DNA from 3 places in the Streptomyces sp. NPDC050388 genome. Region 2 is predicted to be linked to each of the others. Evidence: riboswitches for the same ligand, from Rfam matches in the RefSeq annotation. Region 2 holds a riboswitch; each other region holds the start of a gene.

What was found. A riboswitch is a leader RNA that binds a small molecule or an ion and turns the genes downstream of it on or off. The one in region 2 is predicted to bind glycine.
Region 1: it holds a riboswitch for glycine, as region 2 does, so the genes downstream of both, gcvT (glycine cleavage system aminomethyltransferase GcvT) here and gcvP (aminomethyl-transferring glycine dehydrogenase) in region 2, are expected to answer to the same signal.
Region 3: it holds a riboswitch for glycine, as region 2 does, so the genes downstream of both, cycA (D-serine/D-alanine/glycine transporter) here and gcvP (aminomethyl-transferring glycine dehydrogenase) in region 2, are expected to answer to the same signal.

The regions. Positions count from the first base shown of each region.
Region 1 covers NZ_JBFAKH010000032.1:28,168-31,436, forward strand. Annotated here, with positions in the region: gene gcvH (glycine cleavage system protein GcvH) at 1-134, opposite strand, end outside; gene gcvT (glycine cleavage system aminomethyltransferase GcvT) at 322-1,449, opposite strand; glycine riboswitch at 1,639-1,736, opposite strand; gene AB0I73_RS19940 (AAA family ATPase) at 1,954-2,619, shown strand; gene AB0I73_RS19945 (enhanced serine sensitivity protein SseB) at 2,702-3,269, shown strand, end outside.
Region 2 covers NZ_JBFAKH010000089.1:14,994-18,262, reverse strand. Annotated here, with positions in the region: gene AB0I73_RS33850 (DNA polymerase IV) at 1-708, shown strand, start outside; gene AB0I73_RS33845 (PRC-barrel domain-containing protein) at 740-1,117, opposite strand; glycine riboswitch at 1,236-1,332, shown strand; gene gcvP (aminomethyl-transferring glycine dehydrogenase) at 1,505-3,269, shown strand, end outside.
Region 3 covers NZ_JBFAKH010000043.1:20,775-24,043, forward strand. Annotated here, with positions in the region: gene AB0I73_RS24005 (YceI family protein) at 1-203, opposite strand, end outside; partial or broken gene AB0I73_RS24010 (IS5/IS1182 family transposase) at 435-725, shown strand; glycine riboswitch at 1,449-1,545, shown strand; glycine riboswitch at 1,546-1,637, shown strand; gene cycA (D-serine/D-alanine/glycine transporter) at 1,942-3,269, shown strand, end outside.

The DNA.
Region 1 (3,269 bases), on a different contig from region 2:
GGGAGCTGGACGAACACGATGTCGCCGAGCGCGTTGGCCGCGTGCTCCGTGATGCCGATCGCCGACACGCCGTCCTCGGCGGCCGTCAGCCACTCGTGTTCCTTGCTGTAGCGGAGCTGCTGGGGGTTGCTCATGATCTGGATCCTCCTGTGTGCGAGGGACCGCCGGGATCGACGGCGACGAAAGGGGGTGAAAGAGGGGCGAAGGAGCCCGGGGGCCACGGGACCGGCCCGGCTGATGGCGGAAGCACGGGTGAGCGGGTGCGCCGCGCCCGGCCTCGGCCGGTACGGCCGGACGCGCGGCCCACGTCCTACGACGTCGTCACTTCTGCCGCTTGTAGAACGGCAGAGCCACGACCTCGTACGGCTCGTGGCTGCCACGGATGTCCACGCCCACGCCCGGGGTACCCGGCTCCGAGTGCGCCACGTCGACGTACGCCATCGCGATCGGCTTGCCCAGCGTCGGTGCGGGCGCGCCGGAGGTGACCTCGCCGATCACCTCGCCGCCGGCCACCACCGGGTACCCGGCGCGCGGGACCCGGCGGCCCTCGGCGACCAGGCCCACCAGGGCGCGGGGCGGGGTCCGCTCGGCACGGGCGGCGGCCTCGGCCAGGGCGGCGCGGCCCACGAAGTCGCCCTCCTTCTCGAACTTCACGACCCGGCCGAACCCGGCGTCGAACGGCGTCAGCGAGGCGCTCAGCTCATTGCCGTACAGCGGCATGCCGGCCTCCAGGCGCAGCGTGTCCCGGCAGGCCAGCCCGCACGGGACCAGCCCCACGGCCTCGCCCGCCCCGGTCAGCGCCTGCCACACCTCGACCGCGTGCTCCGGCGCGACGAACAGCTCGAAGCCGTCCTCGCCGGTGTAGCCGGTACGGGCGATGAGCGCGGGGACGCCGGCGACCGTGCCGGGCAGACCGGCGTAGTACTTCAGGCCGTCCAGGTCGGCATCGGTGAGGCCCTTGAGGATGCCGGCGGCCTCGGGGCCCTGCACGGCGATCAGCGCGTACGCGTCGCGGTCGTCGCGGACCTCGGCGTCGAAGCCCGCCGACCGCTCCACGAGGGCGTCCAGCACCACCTGGGCGTTGGAGGCGTTGGCGACGACCAGGTACTCGGGGGTCTCGGTCTCGCCGAGGCGGTAGACGATCAGGTCGTCCAGGATGCCGCCGTCCTCGCTGCAGATCATGGTGTAGCGGGCGCGGCCGGGCTTGACGGTCCCGATGTTGCCGATCAGGGCGTAGTCCAGGAACCGCGCCGCCTGCGGGCCGGTGACGGTGATCTCGCCCATGTGCGAGAGGTCGAAGAGGCCCGCCTTCGTGCGCACGGCGTTGTGCTCGTCGCGCTCGGAGCCGTAGCGCAGGGGCATGTCCCAGCCGGCGAAGTCGGTCATCGTGGCGCCGAGCGAACGATGCAGGGCGTCGAGCGCTGTCCGGCGGAGTTCGGTACTGCTCATCGGTCGGTCTCCCAGGGCGATGGGGTCCCCGCCGGCCGGGGCCGAGCACGGGGAGGGTGAGGACGTTCCTCCCCATCTGTCATCGGAACCTGAGAGGTTCGCCATGACCGTCCGCGCAGGGGACGTCACGGCTTGCACCTTGGGTGGAGCCGCCGGAAACTCGCACGGCGGCCCGCTTTTCAGATGTGCCTGGCCCGCGCGGTAACGGTGCCTGAGAGATTCAAGGGAGGGACTTGCTCCTTCGGCGCCCCGGCGAAACGTGCCAGGGACTCTCCCGCGCGGATTCAAACGGCCGGTATGCAGTTGGCGCGCTCATCATTGCACGCATCGTGAGGCTTCGGCAGGGGGACCTTTCCTTCGTACGCACAGGGTGTTCATGCCTGTACGGACGGCTGTGACAGGTCTGTATCGGGAAACGGACGGAATGAGGAGGCTCCGCCGTTACCGTCTCTTTACACTCGGCGGGGACGGTGCTCAGGCGCCTGCCCCAGGGGAGGACTCACGGTGAACAGGACCACGGCGTACGCCACCACGGGTGTCGCGCCGCCCGAGCAGCAGGCCCCTTCGGCCCGGGAGGCCCGCGGCGCGCGGCCGTCGCCCGTCGTCCGCGACCTGCGCGGGTGCGCCGGCCGCGGTCCGCACGCCCTGGTCTTCGGCCCCCGCGACCTCGTCGTGGTCACCGGACTGCCCGGCAGCGGCAAATCCACACTGATGCGGCGCGCGGTGCGCGGCACCCGTATCGACTCCCAGGACACCCGCGACCGCTGGGACCGCCGCATGCCGCGCCTCCTGCCGTACGCGGTGTACCGGCCCCTGGTCCGCCTCGACCACTACGCCGGGCTGCGCCGCGCCCTGCGCACCGGCGAGGGGGCCGTCGTGCACGACTGCGGTACCCACGCCTGGGTGCGCCGCTGGCTGGCCCGCGAGGCCCGCCGCCGGGGCGCGGGGCTGCATCTGCTGCTGCTCGACGTCTCCCCGGGGCAGGCGCTGGACGGGCAGCGTGAGCGCGGCCGCGGCGTCTCCCGGTACGCCTTCCTGCGGCACCGCACCGCCGTCGGCCGGGTGCTGCGGTCCGCGGAGCGCGGCGACCCGCCCGCGGGCTGCGGCTCGGCGGTCCTGATCGACCGGGACGCGGCGAACGCGCTGCGCCGCATCGACTTCACGGGCTGACGGCTGCACGGGCTGACGGCCCCGGCGCGGCAGCGGTTAGCCTTTTCAGCCACAGCAGTGGTTCCAGGCAGGCGGTAGGCAGATGGACTTCCCGGCGGGCTTCTCCGCGGACTTCCCGGCACAGACTCACCCCCATCCGCACGGAGGATGGCCCGGCAACGAGTTGGAGGAGGTGCTCTCCGCCTCCCTCGGCGTCCCCTCGGCGGACGGCCGGATCATCGAGGTGCTGGGCAGGAGCTTCGTCTGGGTCCCGCTGCCGAACGGCGGCGGTCCGCACAGCGGCCCGCTGGACCTGCCCACCCTGGAGATCGAGGGGCAGGCGTACGTCCCGGTCTTCAGCTCCGAGGAACAGTTCCGCCAGGTCGTGGGCACCCCCATGTCGTTCACCGTCGCGCCCGCGGTGGAGTTCGCGCGGGGTCTGCCGCCGCAGGCCGGGATCGCGGTGAACCCCGGTGGCGTGGTCGGCGTCCCGCTGCCGCCGCCCGCCGTGGCCGAACTGTGCCTGGCCGGACGAGGCCCACTGGACGGTCCGGCGGGCGGCGGCCGGGTCAAGCTGTTCGAGCCCGACTGGCAGGACGATCCGGTGGACTTCCTTGCCGCCGCGGGCGCGGAGTTCGAGTCGACCGGTGTCGTGAGCACCGCCCGCCGCT
Region 2 (3,269 bases):
GAGACGAAGTCGGTGTCGGTCGAGGACACGTATGACGTGGATATTCACGACCGGGTGCGGGTCGGTACGGAGGTGCGGCGGCTCGCCGATCGCTGTGTGCGCAGGCTGCGGGGAGCGGGGCTGGCGGGACGGACCATCGTGCTGAAGGTGCGGCGCTACGACTTCTCGACGCTCACCCGGTCCGAGACGCTGCGGGGGCCCACGGACGATCCGGCGGTGGTGCGCGAGGCGGCGGCACGGCTGCTGGAATCGGTCGACACGACAGGCGGAGTACGGCTGCTGGGCGTGGGGGTCAGCGGACTCGCGGACTACACCCAGGAGGACTTGTTCGCACAGGCGGCGGGGGACCGGGCGGAGGAGTCGCCGGGCGAGGAGGACCGGGTGACCGCACCCATGGGGGAAGAACAGCAGACGAGCACGGAGCGGCGCTGGCCGGCCGGGCACGACGTACGGCACACCGAGTACGGGCACGGGTGGGTGCAGGGCAGCGGCCTGGGCCGGGTCACGGTCCGGTTCGAGACGCCCGACTCGGCGGTGGGACGGGTGAAGACCTTCCGCACCGACGACCCGGCCCTGCAACCGGCGGATCCGCTGCCACTGGTGGATCCAAGCCCCGGGGAGGGCGAGAGACCGCGGGACGGCGCGGAGACGGGCGACGGCTCGGGGGCGAGTCCCGGTGTCGTGGGCCCGGGGCCCTCGCAGGCGTGAGTGGGCTTCGTGCTCCCGGCTCCGGGGGCCGTCAGGCCGGGCGGTCGTCGCGGTCGGCGAGCTTGCCGAAGTCGCGGTCCGGAAGCGGGGGAGGCGCGGAGACGTCCAGACCGTAGTGGTGGTAGAGCTGGAGCTCCTGCTCCGGGGAGAGGTGGCGGCCCACGCCGAAGTCGGGAGCGTCCTTGATCAGGGCGCGTTCGAAGGGTATGTGGAGGCTGCCGTCGATCAGCTCGCTCGGCTCCAGGGGGACGAAGGCGTCCCTGCTGAACAAGCCGGTGCGTATCGCCGCCCACTCGGGTACGCCGGTGGCGTCGTCGAGATAGACCTCGTCGATGGTGCCGATCCGGGTTCCGTTGCGGTCGAACGCCTTGCGGCCGATCAGGTTGCGCGGATCGATGTCGGTCTGCACGGGCCCTCCACTGGTCGCAATCCGCAATCACTCGTCAGCACTACGAAACGGCACAATTGGTCCGGCGGCCACTCGAAGGACCGGGGGTTGCCCTCGCTGGTACGCTGACAGCGGCTGCTGACCCCGTGCGGGAGAGTCCTCCGGACACCACCGGAGGGCGCCGAAGGAGCAAATCCTCCCCGGAAACTCTCAGGCCCACGTACCGCATGGACGAGGTCACTCTGGAAAGCAGGGCGGGTGTCGACGGCTCCCGCTCTCACCGACGGTGAAAGCCGGGCGCCCTGCGGCGGTCCGGTGAAGCTCTCAGGTTGAGATGACAGAGGGGGAGGCCGTCCGGGCACCCGCCATGGTGCCCCTCGAAGGTCGTCAGACCAGGAGGCCTCCGCAATGACCGCCCACCGCATTCCCCTCTCCGAGCTCGAACAGGGAACGCCCTTCGAGCAGCGCCACATCGGCCCCGACCACGAGGCCCGCGCCAAAATGCTCGCGCAGGTCGGCTACGGCTCGCTCGACGAGCTGACGGCTGCGGCGGTCCCGGATGTGATCAAGAACGCCGACGCGCTCGACCTGCCGGGCGCCCGGACCGAGCCCGAGGTACTGGCCGAGCTCCGGTCGCTGGCCGACCGCAACGAGGTGCTCGGCTCCATGATCGGGCTCGGGTACTACGGGACCTTCACGCCCCCCGTCATCCTGCGCAACGTGATGGAGAACCCCGCCTGGTACACGGCCTACACGCCGTACCAGCCGGAGATCTCGCAGGGGCGGCTCGAGGCACTGCTGAACTTCCAGACCATGGTCGCCGAACTGACCGGCCTGCCGACCTCCGGGGCCTCACTGCTCGACGAGGGCACGGCCGCCGCCGAGGCGATGGCGCTGTCGCGTCGCATGGGCAAGAACAAGAACGGTCTGTTCCTGGTCGACGCGGACGCACTGCCGCAGACGATCGCCGTGATCGAGACCCGTGCCGAGCCGACCGGTGTCGAGGTCGTCGTCGCCGACCTGAGCGAGGGCATCCCCGCCGAGATCGCCGAGCGCGGGATCAACGGCGTGCTGATCCAGTACCCGGGCGCCTCCGGAGCCGTACGCGACATCAAGCCGGTGATCGACCGGGCGCACGAGTTGGGCGCGCTGGTCACCGTCGCCGCCGATCTGCTCGCCCTCACGCTGCTGACGTCGCCCGGCGAACTCGGCGCGGACATCGCGGTTGGCACGACACAGCGCTTCGGTGTGCCCATGGGCTTCGGCGGGCCGCACGCCGGATACATGGCCGTGCACGAGAAGATGGCGCGCAGCCTGCCCGGACGGCTCGTCGGTGTCTCCGTCGACGCGGACGGCCACCAGGCCTACCGGCTCGCGCTCCAGACCCGTGAGCAGCACATCCGCCGTGAGAAGGCCACCAGCAACATCTGTACCGCTCAGGTGCTGCTCGCCGTGATGGCCGGGATGTACGCCGTCTACCACGGTCCCGAAGGACTGCGGACCATCGCGTGGCGCACCCACCGTTACGCGACCGTCCTCGCCGAAGGGCTCCGGGCCGGCGGCGTGGAGATCGTCCACAGCTCCTACTTCGACACGCTGACCGTGCGGGTCCCGGGCCGGGGTGCCGAGGTCGTCGCCGCCGCGCGGGACAACGGCGTCAACCTGCTCCTCGTCGACGCCGACCACGTCTCGATCGCCTGCGACGAGACCACCACACGGGCCCGGCTCGCCGCCGTGTGGAACGCCTTCGGGGTCGAGGCCGACGTCGAGAGCCTGGACGCGGCAGCGCCCGACACCCTGCCGGACGCCCTGCTGCGCACCGACGAGTACCTGACGCACCCCGTCTTCCACCAGCACCGCTCCGAGACCGCGATGCTGCGCTACCTGCGGCGGCTCGCCGACCGTGACTACGCGCTGGACCGCGGGATGATTCCGCTGGGCTCCTGCACCATGAAGCTCAACGCGACCACGGAGATGGAGCCGATCACCTGGCCCGAGTTCGGGCAGCTGCACCCCTTCGCGCCGGCCGAGCAGGCCCAGGGCTACCTCACGCTCATCCACGAACTGGAGGAGCGTCTCGCCGAGGTCACCGGCTACGACAAGGTGAGCCTCCAGCCCAACGCGGGTTCCCAGGGCGAACTGGCCGGGCTGCTCGCCGTGCGCGGCTACCACC
Region 3 (3,269 bases), on a different contig from region 2:
AACGAACCGAAGGGATCCGTCCCGCCCTCGACCAGTGTGCGTCCCACGGTGTCGCTGACCGCCCATCGGGCATTCGACACCGGCTCGTTGGCCGGGCTGAGGACCCGGCAGCTCAGCACCCCGGCGTTCGAGGGGGTCTGCACAGCTGCCAGCGGGCCCGCCTGACGCTGTTTTGTTCGACCTGCCAACCAGCGGCCCATCATGTGCGACACCCTCTGCGTAACGTCAAGAACACCGATCGCCGGACGCACATTCGATCACCCCGAGGCTTTGGATGCAATAGGCAATTACCTTGAGCCCTTTTCAGCCTGATTGCGCGGTCGGGGTGTTGGCGGGAGATGGTTGCACGGGGCAACGAAACTCCTGGTAGACGGGTTCTCGACCAAGATCGCCCATGCCCGTCAGGAGTTTCGTGTGCTTTCCCCCCGTCGTCGATTGATCTGTCCAGCCACACCCTTCGATACCTGACGGGGCAATTCCGCGCTCGGCGGCGGGAGATCGGGACGCGGTGACGACGCCTGCCGGCCGGGCGTCGGGCCCCGCGCGCCCTGGCCCACCTGCGGTGCGGCGACACCTACGCCCGGCTCGTCGCCGGTTTCCGCATCGGCACCGCGACCGCGTACCGCTCCCCGCACGAGGCAATCGACGTCCTGGCCACCCTGGACGGGGCGATGAGGACCGTGCGGACAAAGGCGTTCGTGATCCTGGACGGCACCCTGCCGCCGACCGGCCGATCGCTGCCTGCACCCTGAACTGCCCCGGTTTTCGCGGAGTCCGGTGATCTTGCCTCAGGCGGACTGCGAGATGGCTTCCTGGCGCTGGCACCCTCGCGTTCGTACTCGGCAGACGGTACGTGGGCGAGGGCGGAGCGGAGCCGTTCCTCGCGGTACCGGGTGACTTGCCGGAAGATCGCGTGCTTGACCTGGCCGAAGCTGGTCCGGGGCCCTGCATCTCGACCGGTTCGGCCTTGAAGGTGCTGTTCAGGGCCTCGGCCATCACGTTGCCACAACTGTCCGCGACGGAGTCGGCCTACGCGGAGGCGCCGGTCTCAGCGAGCGGGCCGGCAGACCGATTGGATACCTGGTGCCCGGAGTCAACCACAGGAAGCAACGCCTCCGTTCCCGCACTCCCCGTCCGTAACCGGAGTGGGGGTACGCACCGACAGGCGCCTCCCGGCGATCCGCCGGACCGGCAGTGGCTCAAGGCAACTTTCCGGCGTCGTCCTCGAATTCGACGAAACCCCGGAGGCCGGCGTCACCCGCGAGGTCCGGGAGGGGACCGGCATCCCGGCGAAGCCGACGCACGAGGCCGGCCCGGTTCCTGGAGCGGCCCGCACCTGCGGGAAGGTGCACGCGGTCCTGAAACGCCGTCCTACCCGGCAGTAAATGATCAACGTTCACGCAGGTCTTGACCCACTGCCGGTGCGGGCCTAGCCTCACATCGCCGCTCATCCCGCTGCGGGAGAGCACCGGGTCAGCCAGACCCGGGCGCCGAAGGAGCAACACCTCCCCGGAAACTCTCAGGCACCCCTACCGCTCGGGCAGGCACCTCTGAAAAGCAGGCGCTCCTGCGTCTCGCCCACGGTGCAAGCCGCGAACTTTCGCGGCGAAGCTCTCAGGCCCCATGACAGAGGGGGAGGCTCCACTCGGCAGCGCGGGCTCCTGCCCGTGCCCGACTCTTGAGGACCCCCCGATGGCTTTCTCATTACCCCGGCCGCCGGCCGTCCGTCGGTATCCCGACTGAGCTCCGGCTTTCCCACCACGGCCCTCCTGGGCCCACGCCCCTCTGAAGGCATGTTCGGCGTGCCCGGCACCCCTCCGCCGACCGCCCCACCACTCATGCCGGCTCTTTGCGCCCACTCGCTCCCCCATGCGTGTGCGGCCGCCTCCCAGGACACGCCTGTCACGGCCCACACGCACCAAAGATCCACGAGGTTCGCTCATGCATGACAGCAGCAAAGCCGTCCCAACCACCGCCCCGGCGCCCGGGACGGAGCCCGGACCGACGCCCTCCCCCGCGGGCGAGCAGCACCTCTCCCGGCAGTTGTCCAACCGGCACATCCAGCTGATCGCGATCGGCGGCGCCATCGGAACCGGTCTGTTCATGGGGTCGGGCAAGACGATCTCACTGGCCGGCCCTTCAGTGATCTTCGTTTACATGATCATCGGCGCGATGCTGTTCTTCGTGATGCGGGCGATGGGAGAGCTGCTGCTGTCCAACCTGCGCTACAAGTCCTTCGCCGACTTCGCCTCGGACCTTCTCGGGCCGTGGGCCGGCTTCTTCACGGGATGGACCTACTGGTTCTGCTGGATCGTCACCGGCGTCGCCGACGTCATCGCGATCGCCGGGTACGTGTCGTACTGGTGGGGAGGGCTCGCGCTGTGGATCCCGGCACTCGCGGCGGTCGTCCTGCTGATCGTCCTGAACCTGCCCACGGTGAAGGCGTTCGGTGAGACCGAGTTCTGGTTCGCACTGATCAAGATCGTCGCCATCGTGACACTGATCGTCGTCGGATTCGGCATGGTACTGGGCGGCTTCCAGGCCCCCGGGGGTGCCACCGCAAGCTTCTCCAACCTCTGGAACGACGGCGGTTTCTTCCCCACCGGTCCCATGGGGTTCGTCGCGGGATTCCAGATCGCGACCTTCGCCTTCGTCGGCATCGAACTGGTCGGCACCACTGCGGCGGAAACCAAGAACCCGGAACGGAACCTGCCCAAGGCGATCAACTCGATCCCGGTACGCGTGATGCTGTTCTACGTGGTGGCCCTGGTCGCGATCATCTCCGTCACGCCCTGGCGCCAGATCAGCGCGGACCGCAGCCCCTTCGTCGTGATGTTCACGCTGGCCGGCCTCGGCATCGCCGCCTCCGTGATCAACTTCGTGGTGCTGACCTCTGCCGCCTCGTCCGCGAACTCGGGCATCTACTCCACCTCACGGATGGTCTACGGCCTGGCCCAGGAGGGCGACGCGCCGGCACGGTTCGGCCGGCTCACCTCCAGGAAGGTACCGGTCAACGCCCTGCTCCTGTCCGGCCTCTTCCTGCTTCCCGGTGTCGTCATGGTCACCATGGGCGACTCGATCATCGAGGCCTTCACGCTGGTGACCACCATCTCGGCCCTGCTGTTCATGTTCGTCTGGTCGATCATCCTGATCTGCTACCTCGTGTACCGCAAGCGCCGTCCTCACCTGCACGAGGCGTCGACGTTCAAGATGCCCGGCGGCATCATCATGTGCTACGTCGTACTCGCCTTCTTCGCGTTCCTCATCTG